2 regions of the Heyndrickxia sp. FW510-T9 genome follow, and region 2 is predicted to be linked to the other one. Evidence: riboswitches for the same ligand, from Rfam matches in the RefSeq annotation. Region 2 holds a riboswitch; the other holds the start of a gene.
What was found. A riboswitch is a leader RNA that binds a small molecule or an ion and turns the genes downstream of it on or off. The one in region 2 is predicted to bind preQ1.
Positions count from the first base shown of each region.

Region 1: linked by a shared signal. The riboswitch ahead of queC (7-cyano-7-deazaguanine synthase QueC) and the one ahead of AC3WJF_RS22865 (QueT transporter family protein) in region 2 are both predicted to bind preQ1.

Region 1 is NZ_JBYSWK010000003.1:99,844-104,699, forward strand. It holds gene AC3WJF_RS02800 (hypothetical protein) at 1-404, shown strand, start outside; partial or broken gene AC3WJF_RS02805 (recombinase family protein) at 1,292-1,511, shown strand; partial or broken gene AC3WJF_RS02810 (7-cyano-7-deazaguanine synthase) at 1,808-1,903, shown strand; gene AC3WJF_RS02815 (hypothetical protein) at 1,919-2,476, opposite strand; PreQ1 riboswitch class I at 3,037-3,079, shown strand; gene queC (7-cyano-7-deazaguanine synthase QueC) at 3,135-3,791, shown strand; gene queD (6-carboxytetrahydropterin synthase QueD) at 3,811-4,251, shown strand; gene queE (7-carboxy-7-deazaguanine synthase QueE) at 4,244-4,856, shown strand, end outside.
Region 2 is NZ_JBYSWK010000095.1:189-5,044, reverse strand. It holds gene AC3WJF_RS22885 (MerR family transcriptional regulator) at 1-203, shown strand, start outside; gene AC3WJF_RS22880 (VC0807 family protein) at 213-860, shown strand; gene AC3WJF_RS22875 (MerR family transcriptional regulator) at 1,278-2,042, opposite strand; gene AC3WJF_RS22870 (PaaI family thioesterase) at 2,206-2,661, shown strand; PreQ1 riboswitch class I at 2,727-2,771, shown strand; gene AC3WJF_RS22865 (QueT transporter family protein) at 2,780-3,271, shown strand; gene AC3WJF_RS22860 (MFS transporter) at 3,325-4,521, opposite strand; gene AC3WJF_RS22855 (MarR family winged helix-turn-helix transcriptional regulator) at 4,540-4,856, opposite strand, start outside.

The DNA of each region.
Region 1 (4,856 bases), on a different contig from region 2:
ATATGATCCCCTTCAATCCTATTAAGGAGTATGCATCCGAATCCCAAGTTGACTTTCATTTTACAAAAAATCTCCCAAATGGTGAATCAGTCAATGCAAAATGCCATGAATCGAATAATTGTGACTTAGTTTTGAAATACATTAGCGATCTAAAATTATTACCTTTGAAGAATAATAATAAACTAACCTTACCTCCCAAGAAAGGCAATGGAACCTATTTAACAGGAATGTTAGAGTTTGACCAATCAAGAGAGATATTTATCGATGATCTATATACAGACAACCCTACTGTTCTTTATATTAGTTCTTTTATACCTAGGTTCAAAGGAGAAGGATATTATAAAATTGTAGGTTCTAAGTTTGATTATAACTATATTTATAATTTGCTTGGTGATACTAAGTAAAAAAAAAGAGGATATTTATCGAGAGGTGATACCTAAGTGTGGAAGTATTTTAGATGTTCTCAATGGACCAGTTTTGGAACAAATAATAACTTGAAGACCTTGTATATAATCAAATAATAAAGATTTGAGGAGATTTTAACTTCAACCTAACAGAGCAGGAAGTTTAATTGAAGAAAGATTTACGATTCCTTAACTATTATTAATGGTATAATTCCGTATATAAAAAAGGCTGTATCCGCAATGATTGCTGTTTATCGAACCTCTATTTAATAGTTTTATTTTTTTCTGAAGGGCATCTGATTCGAACTCGATATGTCCAAATTTACACAAATAGTAAAGAGCGCAACAAAATTTGCGAAGAGATCCTAAAAAACACAAACAAAAATCATTTTAATTTACTATTAGAGGTTATCAATGAAGTTATATACACTTAAAAGGAAATTCAATGGATATAAAAAAGGAACACAATTTTACTTGATCGCCGAATCAGAATTTATAGGAGTAAAAGAGTTTGTATTGAGAACAAAAGATTTAAAGAATAGTATATCGGTCAATGAAAGTGAACTACTTAAGATTTTTTTTTCATAAAGGTAATCTTTTTATCGAATAAATGCGAAGTTTAGGGGGCTTTACATAAATAACGATATTCAGCAATCGGACGCTTTCCGGGGCAATGATAAAGTCCAATTTCTCCAATTTTATTGCGGAGAAAATGGGCTTTTTTATATTTACTCATAGTGTAAAATAACTCCTTAAGTGATAAGTTAATAGACTCACAATATCACCTATCATATTAAAAAAGTACAAAATATGATATTTAGGTTATGCCCAAGTAAGTTCACAAGATAAAAACCTCATTACCCAAATCGAATAACTCAAAAAAAATTAGTGAACTGGATTGGGAAATGATCAAGGAGAAGTAACGTTCTGAAATTAAATTGTCCAAGTGAAAGGGAAAATATAGAGGAAGGATGAAAAAAATACATAGAAAAGCATCCAGGTATGAATTATGCCATTAAATAACGATATACAACAGATAAAACCGTGAAAGAAATCTGTACAATAACAGGGGGGAGTCAGGCAGCGTTTTATCGAAAATTAAACTAGGTGGAAGAAAAAAATACTTAATAAGGAATTAGAAATCTATACACATGTGGCCCCATAATCCTCAAATCGTTTCCGCATACCTAATTGGAAGATATATTGGTTTAATTTGTAGATGTCTAATTATGTCGATTTCCTTATGTAAAAATGTTAAACTTCCTGTATAAATTAAAAAGTCAATTCAATAAAAATCCGCAAAAAGCGGTAGAGGTTCTAGCTACCTTCTTAAAAAAACTAAGGAAAACAGAACTGCTTTCTTTAGTAGTCCTGTTTTTCTGTTCAAAAGGGAAAGTTATAAGATGAAGAAGAAAGAAAAAGCAGTTGTTGTATTTAGCGGTGGCCAAGATAGTACCACTTGTTTATTTTGGGCAATGGAGCGATTTTTTCACTTAAAACAAATGAAAAAATTTTTATTCTTTAAATGAAACAGACTTCATGTTTTGATAAAGAAATTCTTCGGCTTTATGATCTGACTTCTTTAATAAATTTTGATAATTTTTTGTCAGAAATTCTTTTACTTCACTCACAGTAATTTTATTTACTTCATTCTGAACATCAAGCAAATCTGTAAAATTGAGCTTTACCTTTTGAACATAATCGAAAAGTTTAGGCAGTATTTCTACTGATTCACACAAAACAAGTATTTGGTCACCGTCATTGTAATCAACTTTTATGCGACTCAATAATACTGTATTCGGAAAAAATATTCCTGGTGCTCCAAGAAAAGTTTGTGCAAGTCCAATTTCTACTTGATTAATCATATCCATATTAATTGTCAAAAGATGATTTCCGTTCCTTTTGTCCGAAAATTCAAGCCCTGATTCATTCAACGTTAAGAGCCAATTTGTTTTTCTCAAAGCTCTTTTTGGATAATTAGTATTGTTCAAATCAATTGAAACCAGTACTGCGCTATTCAATATCGCATTTCCAAAGTCTGAATAATAATCAATATTGTGTTCAATAGACATTTTCCTCACCACTTTCCAAAAATTTACTTACATTTATATTATAACACTTTTACATCTAGAAGATACCACAATTACATGAAATTTATGAATATTCCCACTTAATTCTGCGGTTTCTTAGATATATTTATACTCAAAATTAAAAGAGCTTGGAATCCAAGCTCTGAACTGCGATTTATCGTTTTGCACTTCAAAAGTAAACCCGTTAATAATTACCTTGCTTGGTTTTTATTTGTCGATAGTTCTAGTAACGAAAGCACTAATCAGCATAAAAGTTTTACAGAACCTAATATTAAAAATGAATCTCTAAACGATTTAGCTTTTTCCTATTAACTTTATTTCGCGATTCCTTTTTACTTGCAATGAAGATGCCGCAAAGATAAAAACCAAACCTGAAAGCAGGTTCCATTTATTGAACACTCAATCCTCAAATCGTTTCCACACCACTAATTCGAAGATAAAATGGACTTTTTTGTTGATGTCTAATTATGTCGATTTTCTAATGTAAAAATGTTAAACTTCCTGTATAATGAAAAAGTCATTTATATAAAAATCCGCTTAAAGCGGTAGAGGTTCTAGCTACCCTCTTAAAAAAACTAAGGAAAACAGGACTGCTTTCTTTAGTAGTCCTGTTTTTCTGTTCAAAAAGGAGAGTTATAAGATGAAGAAGAAAGAAAAAGCAGTTGTAGTATTTAGCGGTGGCCAAGATAGTACCACTTGTTTATTTTGGGCAATGGAACGATTTGAAGAGGTCGTTGCTGTAACTTTCAATTATAATCAAAGGCACAAATTAGAAATTGAGTGTGCTAAAAATATTGCGAATGAGCTTGGTGTTAAGCACCATATTTTAGATATGTCACTATTAAATCAACTGGCTCCGAATGCATTAACCAGAGAGGATATTCAAGTGAAAGATGGGGAGAACGGCAATCTTCCATCCACCTTTGTTCCAGGTAGGAATCTGTTATTTATGTCATTTGCGGGAGTTCTAGCTAGCCAAGTTGGTGCTAAACACATTATAACAGGGGTTTGTGAGACAGATTTTAGTGGATACCCAGATTGCAGAGATGTTTTTGTTAAGTCTTTAAATGTAACGATAAATCTATCCATGGATCAGGACTTTGTGATTCATACCCCATTAATGTGGTTGGATAAGTGTGAAACATGGGAATTGGCAGATAAACTTCAAGCTTTTGATTTTGTACGTGAAAAAACTTTAACATGCTATAACGGGATCATTGCAGATGGTTGTGGAGAGTGTCCAGCATGTCATTTGAGAAAAAATGGTCTAGATGAGTATTTAAAAATTAGAAATTAATAGTAAAGGAGATAACCATATGTTACAACAATTTTACCCACAACCAGCTCCACACCCATATCAATTTGAATTAAATAAAGATATGGATTTCTCAACTGCTCATTTCATTCCAAATGAGAAGGCAGGAAAGTGTTCTTTTACTCATGGGCACACTTATTTTGTTAATTTAACGATTGCTGGGGATGTACTAGATGAAATGGGAATGTTGGTGAATTTTAGCGATTTAAAGAAATTAGTACACGGGAGATATGATCATAAAGTTTTAAATGACTTTCCCGAATTTGAAAAGTTGCCTCCTTCAACAGAGGTAGTTGCCCAAACCATTTATGAGTTGGTTGCAAATTATTTAGATACATTATCGAATAAACCAATATGTCTACAAGTATTAGTCCGAGAAACACCAACGTCCTATGTGATTTATAGGCCCAAATTGAACGAAGGGAACGGTAAGCATGAGTAGTAGTAAAATTCCTGTTATTGAAATATTTGGTCCGACGATTCAAGGAGAAGGAATGGTAATAGGCAAAAAAACGATGTTTGTTCGGACGGCAGGGTGTGATTATCGATGTTCTTGGTGTGATTCTGCTTTCACATGGGATGGATCAGAAAAGGATAAGATTAGATTACTAACGCCATCTGAAATTTTTCATGAATTAAGGCATCTTGGAAAACAAAATTTTAATCACGTTACTATAAGTGGTGGAAATCCAGCTTTAATTGGAAAACCGATGATGGAGTTAATCCAACTGTTTCATGAGCAAGATATAAAAGTGGGGTTAGAAACACAAGGAAGCCGTTGGCAAGATTGGTTTACACTTGTGGATGATTTAACGATTAGCCCGAAACCTCCTAGTAGCGGGATGAATACGGACTTTGATGTTTTAGATAGCATTATAGAAAACTTGGATAGAAAAAAAATGAGTCTAAAAGTCGTTGTCTTTAATGATGAGGATTTTGAATATGCAAGAATGGTCCATAAACGATATCCAGCTATTGATTTTTATTTATCAGTAGGGAATAAAGATCCTTATGAATCAGGGGATATTTCATCAAGATTACTAAATT
Region 2 (4,856 bases):
CAAAATCAGTAGAAGCTCAGGATTTGGCAAGACGCTGGATTGACTTAGTTGATTCTATGTTTAAAGGTAATTTCAACTTAGCAGGAAAAGTATGGAAGCTCAGTAATGAAGAAAATAAGAATATAGGATTCTACAAATTTGATAAAGAGATTGTTACTTTCATTGAGCAAGCAATCGCACACTTATATCAAAATAATGAATAAGGAGTGGCCATGAAAAAACAAGTCGTCTCATTTGACATATTATTTTATATCGTAGTTCCAATGCTTATTTGGAATTGTGGGAAAGAAATAATCGGTGATTATTTTGCGATGCTATTATCAACAGTTCCGGGGTTTATTTACACAATATATATTTTCTTTAAGGTGCGTCAATTTAATTTAACAGGATTATATGCGATTTGTTCCTTATTTATTAGCACCAGTGTTGATTTATTGTCTGGATCCGCTGAAAAAATGTTATGGAACCAAGTTTATACAGGATTGGTTTTTGCTATGATATTCCTACTTTCGGTTTTCATAAAAAAACCTTTAGCACTTTATTTTTCAGTTGATTTTGCTGCACTATCCGGACAACCGCGGAAAAACAGTCTCGCCTTATTTTCTGTAAAAGCGAACTTTGTGTTATTTCAATGGCTCACATTAGTGTTTTTCGTGCGCGGTCTTTTTCTTAGCTCGCTTAAAGCATGGCTGCTACATGCATATGGGGTAAATTCCTATAGTAGCATGCTTATATACACACAAATATCTAGCAGGATATTTGTAGGTTTCATCACATTAGGTTACATAATTATTAATAAGAAGATTAATAATTTCATAAAAACGAATGATTTTGATTTTCCGGTTAAGGTTGGTCAATGATTTTGAGCAAACTTGCTTACGGGATATTTGGGAATTTGGCACTAGTGTACTTATATAGTTTCTGATTACATGCTCTAATCACTATATCGAATAAGGTTCCCGCTCTATTGTTACCGCATTTTTGCATTCTCTTTTTTTTAAAACTCAATTCTATCACTATTGTTCCCACTTTCACCGTACCCTCTTCTTTTCAGGAACGATTCTATTACTATTGTTCCCACTTTCCATGCACTCTCTTCCTTTCGGGCACGATTCTTCTACTATTGTTACCGGGATTCCCTTTGTCTCTTCTATTCGGGAACGATTCTGTCTTTATCGTCTCTGTTTTCCCAACACAATCCGATTTTTTGCACGTTCCCTGACTCGCTTATAATTTCCTAGAGAAAAAAGCGATTGGGACCCAATCGCTTAATCAATTTACTTTTTCATACCAGTATAAACATGAATCGCATCTCGCAAAAATTCCGCCGCCCCCGGTTGCACTTTATCATAATATGCAGCAAACCTTTCATCACCCACATACATTTGAGCTAGACCAGCATGAGCTTCTTTACTATAGCTAGACCAGGTGTAGCTCAACCATTTACGATGTAATTCCGCGGTTTTCTGTGCTAATTCGCTTGCAGGATCTCCGGTTTCCATCGCTTCCTTTAACGTCACAAGAACTTCCACACCCAATTTTTCCAATTCTTTATATTGTTCTGCAGTCAAACCTTTGATTTTCTGGTTGGATTTATCTACTTGTTCATCTCCGTAGTTTGCTCTGATTTCCGCTCCATATTTCTTTTCATTGTCATCTATCAACTTTTGCTTAAATCCTTCAAATTTTTCTTTGTCAGACATGATCATTCTCCCTTCCGTTACTGCTATTGTTTTATCTACATTTGCAATTAATTCTTCCAGTTGCTCACGCTTTGCCAGAAGCTTTTCACGATGTTCCTTCAATGCATTGGTACGATCGAATGACGGATCTGTCATGATATTTTTGATATTCTCCAAGTTGACTCCTAATTCTCTATAGAAAAGAATCTGCTGGAGACGATCAACTTCCCCGGGACCATAGATTCGATATCCGGATGAATTAATTCTAGCCGGCTTAAGAATTCCAATTTCATCGTAATATCGTAGTGTTCTCGTGCTGACTCCCGCTATTTTCCCTAGTTTTTGCACTGTGTACTCCACGTGTTATCCCTCCTGACAACATCAATATACACCTTTACGTAACGTCAATGTAAATAGGTTTAATGAAAAAAGTTATTTAGATGAAAATCATTAGCTCATTAATATCGAAAATTCAAAATAGTATATAATTACCTTATCACAGGAATGATTGGGAGGAATCATATTGAAACGAGATGTTAATGAAAAAGAGCTGCATCATCAGTATAAGGATGAAATTTTTCAAATCTTGAAAAGTGAACCATATGCACAGTTTTTGGGGATTGAATTAGTCGAAATGGGCGAAGGTATGGCGATTGCAGAGCTTGATGTAGCGGATCATATGGTAAATGCTCACGGAACGGTGCATGGAGCGATTATTTTTGCCATTGCTGATTTTGTGTTTGCTGTTGCCTGTAATTCTTACGGAAAAACATCTGTGGGTCTTTCCACTACCGTTAATTTTATGGCACCAGGTAATAAAGGTTCTCGGTTAAAAGCAATTGCCATGGAAGAGAAAAGAAACCATCGAACTGCTTGGTATAACATTAAAGTAGAAAGTGACGGGGAGTTGATTGCTACGATGGAAGCATTAGCATATCGTAAAGACCATTATTTTGTTCCAGTTGACAAGGAAAGATAGTACTTTTGGAAGAAAAATCAATTGACTAGATGATAAAATTTGCCTATCATTATACTTTGTGTATGTAATACGTGGTTCGAAACCATCCCACGATAAAAAACTAAGGAGAGAATTTCATATGAAAGTAAAAACGCTTGTCGGGAACGGAATTGTTGCAGCCTTGTACATTGCCGTTTCATTTTTTATTCAACCACTTGCATTTGGAGCTATCCAATTTCGTTTTTCCGAAATGTTCAATCATTTAGTTGTATTTAATAAGAAATTTATTTATGGTGTTTTATTAGGTGTATTTCTTACAAATCTATTTTTTTCACCAACGCGTGCCTATGATCTTGTTTTCGGTTTTGGTCAATCCGTAATTTCATTATTGATTACCATTTTCGTATGCCGTTTTATAAAAAATGTTTGGACTCGGATGATTGTGAACACAATTGTATTTACTATTACGATGTTCTTGATTGCAATAGAGCTACATTTAGCCTTACACTGGCCATTTTTATATACATGGCTTACAACCGCAATTGGAGAATTTGCAGTAATGGCAATAGGTGCACCAATTATGTATATGTTAAACAAACGCATACACTTTGAAAAAAAGAGTTTAATATAAGTGGTGTCAGGCATCAAAGCAAAAATCGGTAGCAAAAAGCTACCGATTTTTTTTTACATATTTTGAGTAGCTGGTACCATGTCCATGCTTCTTTTTCTACCAAAAAGGAGTGTATAGACGATGAGTAATGCCACTAAACATATAATAGAAAAACCGTAGATAAAATGATAGTCAGTATAGGTAGCTAATATGCCGAGACCTGTTGAACCGACAGCCATTCCTAAGTCCATTGAGGAGAAGAACATAGCATTTGCAGTACTTTGCTTCTCTTTCGTCACAAGGCTGACAGCAATAGCTTGAAGGGCTGGTGTGACGGTTCCATACGCAATTCCATAGAAAAAGCCTGCTAGTAGGAGTGACCAAGAGCTATGTGTAACCGATAAAAGGAATAATCCGATAATCCCACAAATGGTTGCAGGATAAATGATTAGTTTATGGCCTAACGTATCAAACAAGCGGCCGGATAAAGGGCGAGCAACAATCATGATAATGGCCATCACTAAAAAGAATAATGATACGGATCCACTGATATTCTCCTCTTTACCAAGCTCTCTTAAGAAACTGATGACACCACTTAATGTAATCGTAAAAAAGGCCGTTAATATACAAGGAATAAATACGGTTTTATCAAAGGCATATTTTTTGAATGCACCTTTTTCTTTCTCCACTCTTTTTGATGCTGATGATTGCGGCTGCTTGATAAAAAAGCTGAAAACTAATGTAATAACCGCTAATAAAACAGAAATTATCAATAATAAATTAAAGGAATAATATTGCAAAACGGCTAGTCCCAACATCGGTCCCATACTTGTTCCAACACTTGTTGCTAAACCGTAATAGCCGATTCCTTCTCCAAGCTTCTTTTTTGGAATAATATTCGTTGCCATTGTGGCAAGAATAGTAGTCATAATCCCAAAACCAATCCCGTGAAAAATTCTAAGTAAAATTAAATAACCAATCGAATCCTGACCGTAACTAAGTCCAACGGTTATTGCTACAAAGGCAAATGAAAAAATACTCATCATTTTCACATTAACCTGATGCATTAAATATCCGATGAGAGGTCGTGTAATTATCGCTGCCAACATGAAGACAGTCGTCATTAATCCCCCTTGCGTCGGATTTTGTTTCACTTCAGTAATAAATGCCGGATATCCTGCTGTAAGCAATTGTAAACATAGAAAAAATAAAAAAGCCATCACGACAATGGCTACAAATTGTTTTGTCCACAACTTAGATGTTTTGTTCATTTCCATAATTCCTTCTTTCTAGTTGTTTTCTTTCTCTAGTAGCAAATCGATATTCCTTTCAAGTGTGAGTAATACTTCTTGATAAATAGCAAGTGATTTTTCATCAATGCCATTAACTATTTTTGTAAAAATGTCTTCTATAAATGGAGCTACTTCCATACAAAGATTGGTTCCTTTTTCTGTAATAGTAATCAAGAAGGAACGTCTGTCTGCTGGATTTGCAATTCTTTTCACAAATTGATGTTTTTCCAGCAAATCGAGAATTTTGGTGAGTGTTGCCTGATCCTTATCCGCTGAATCGGCTAATTCCTTCTGAGAAATATGGTCTGTCTCAC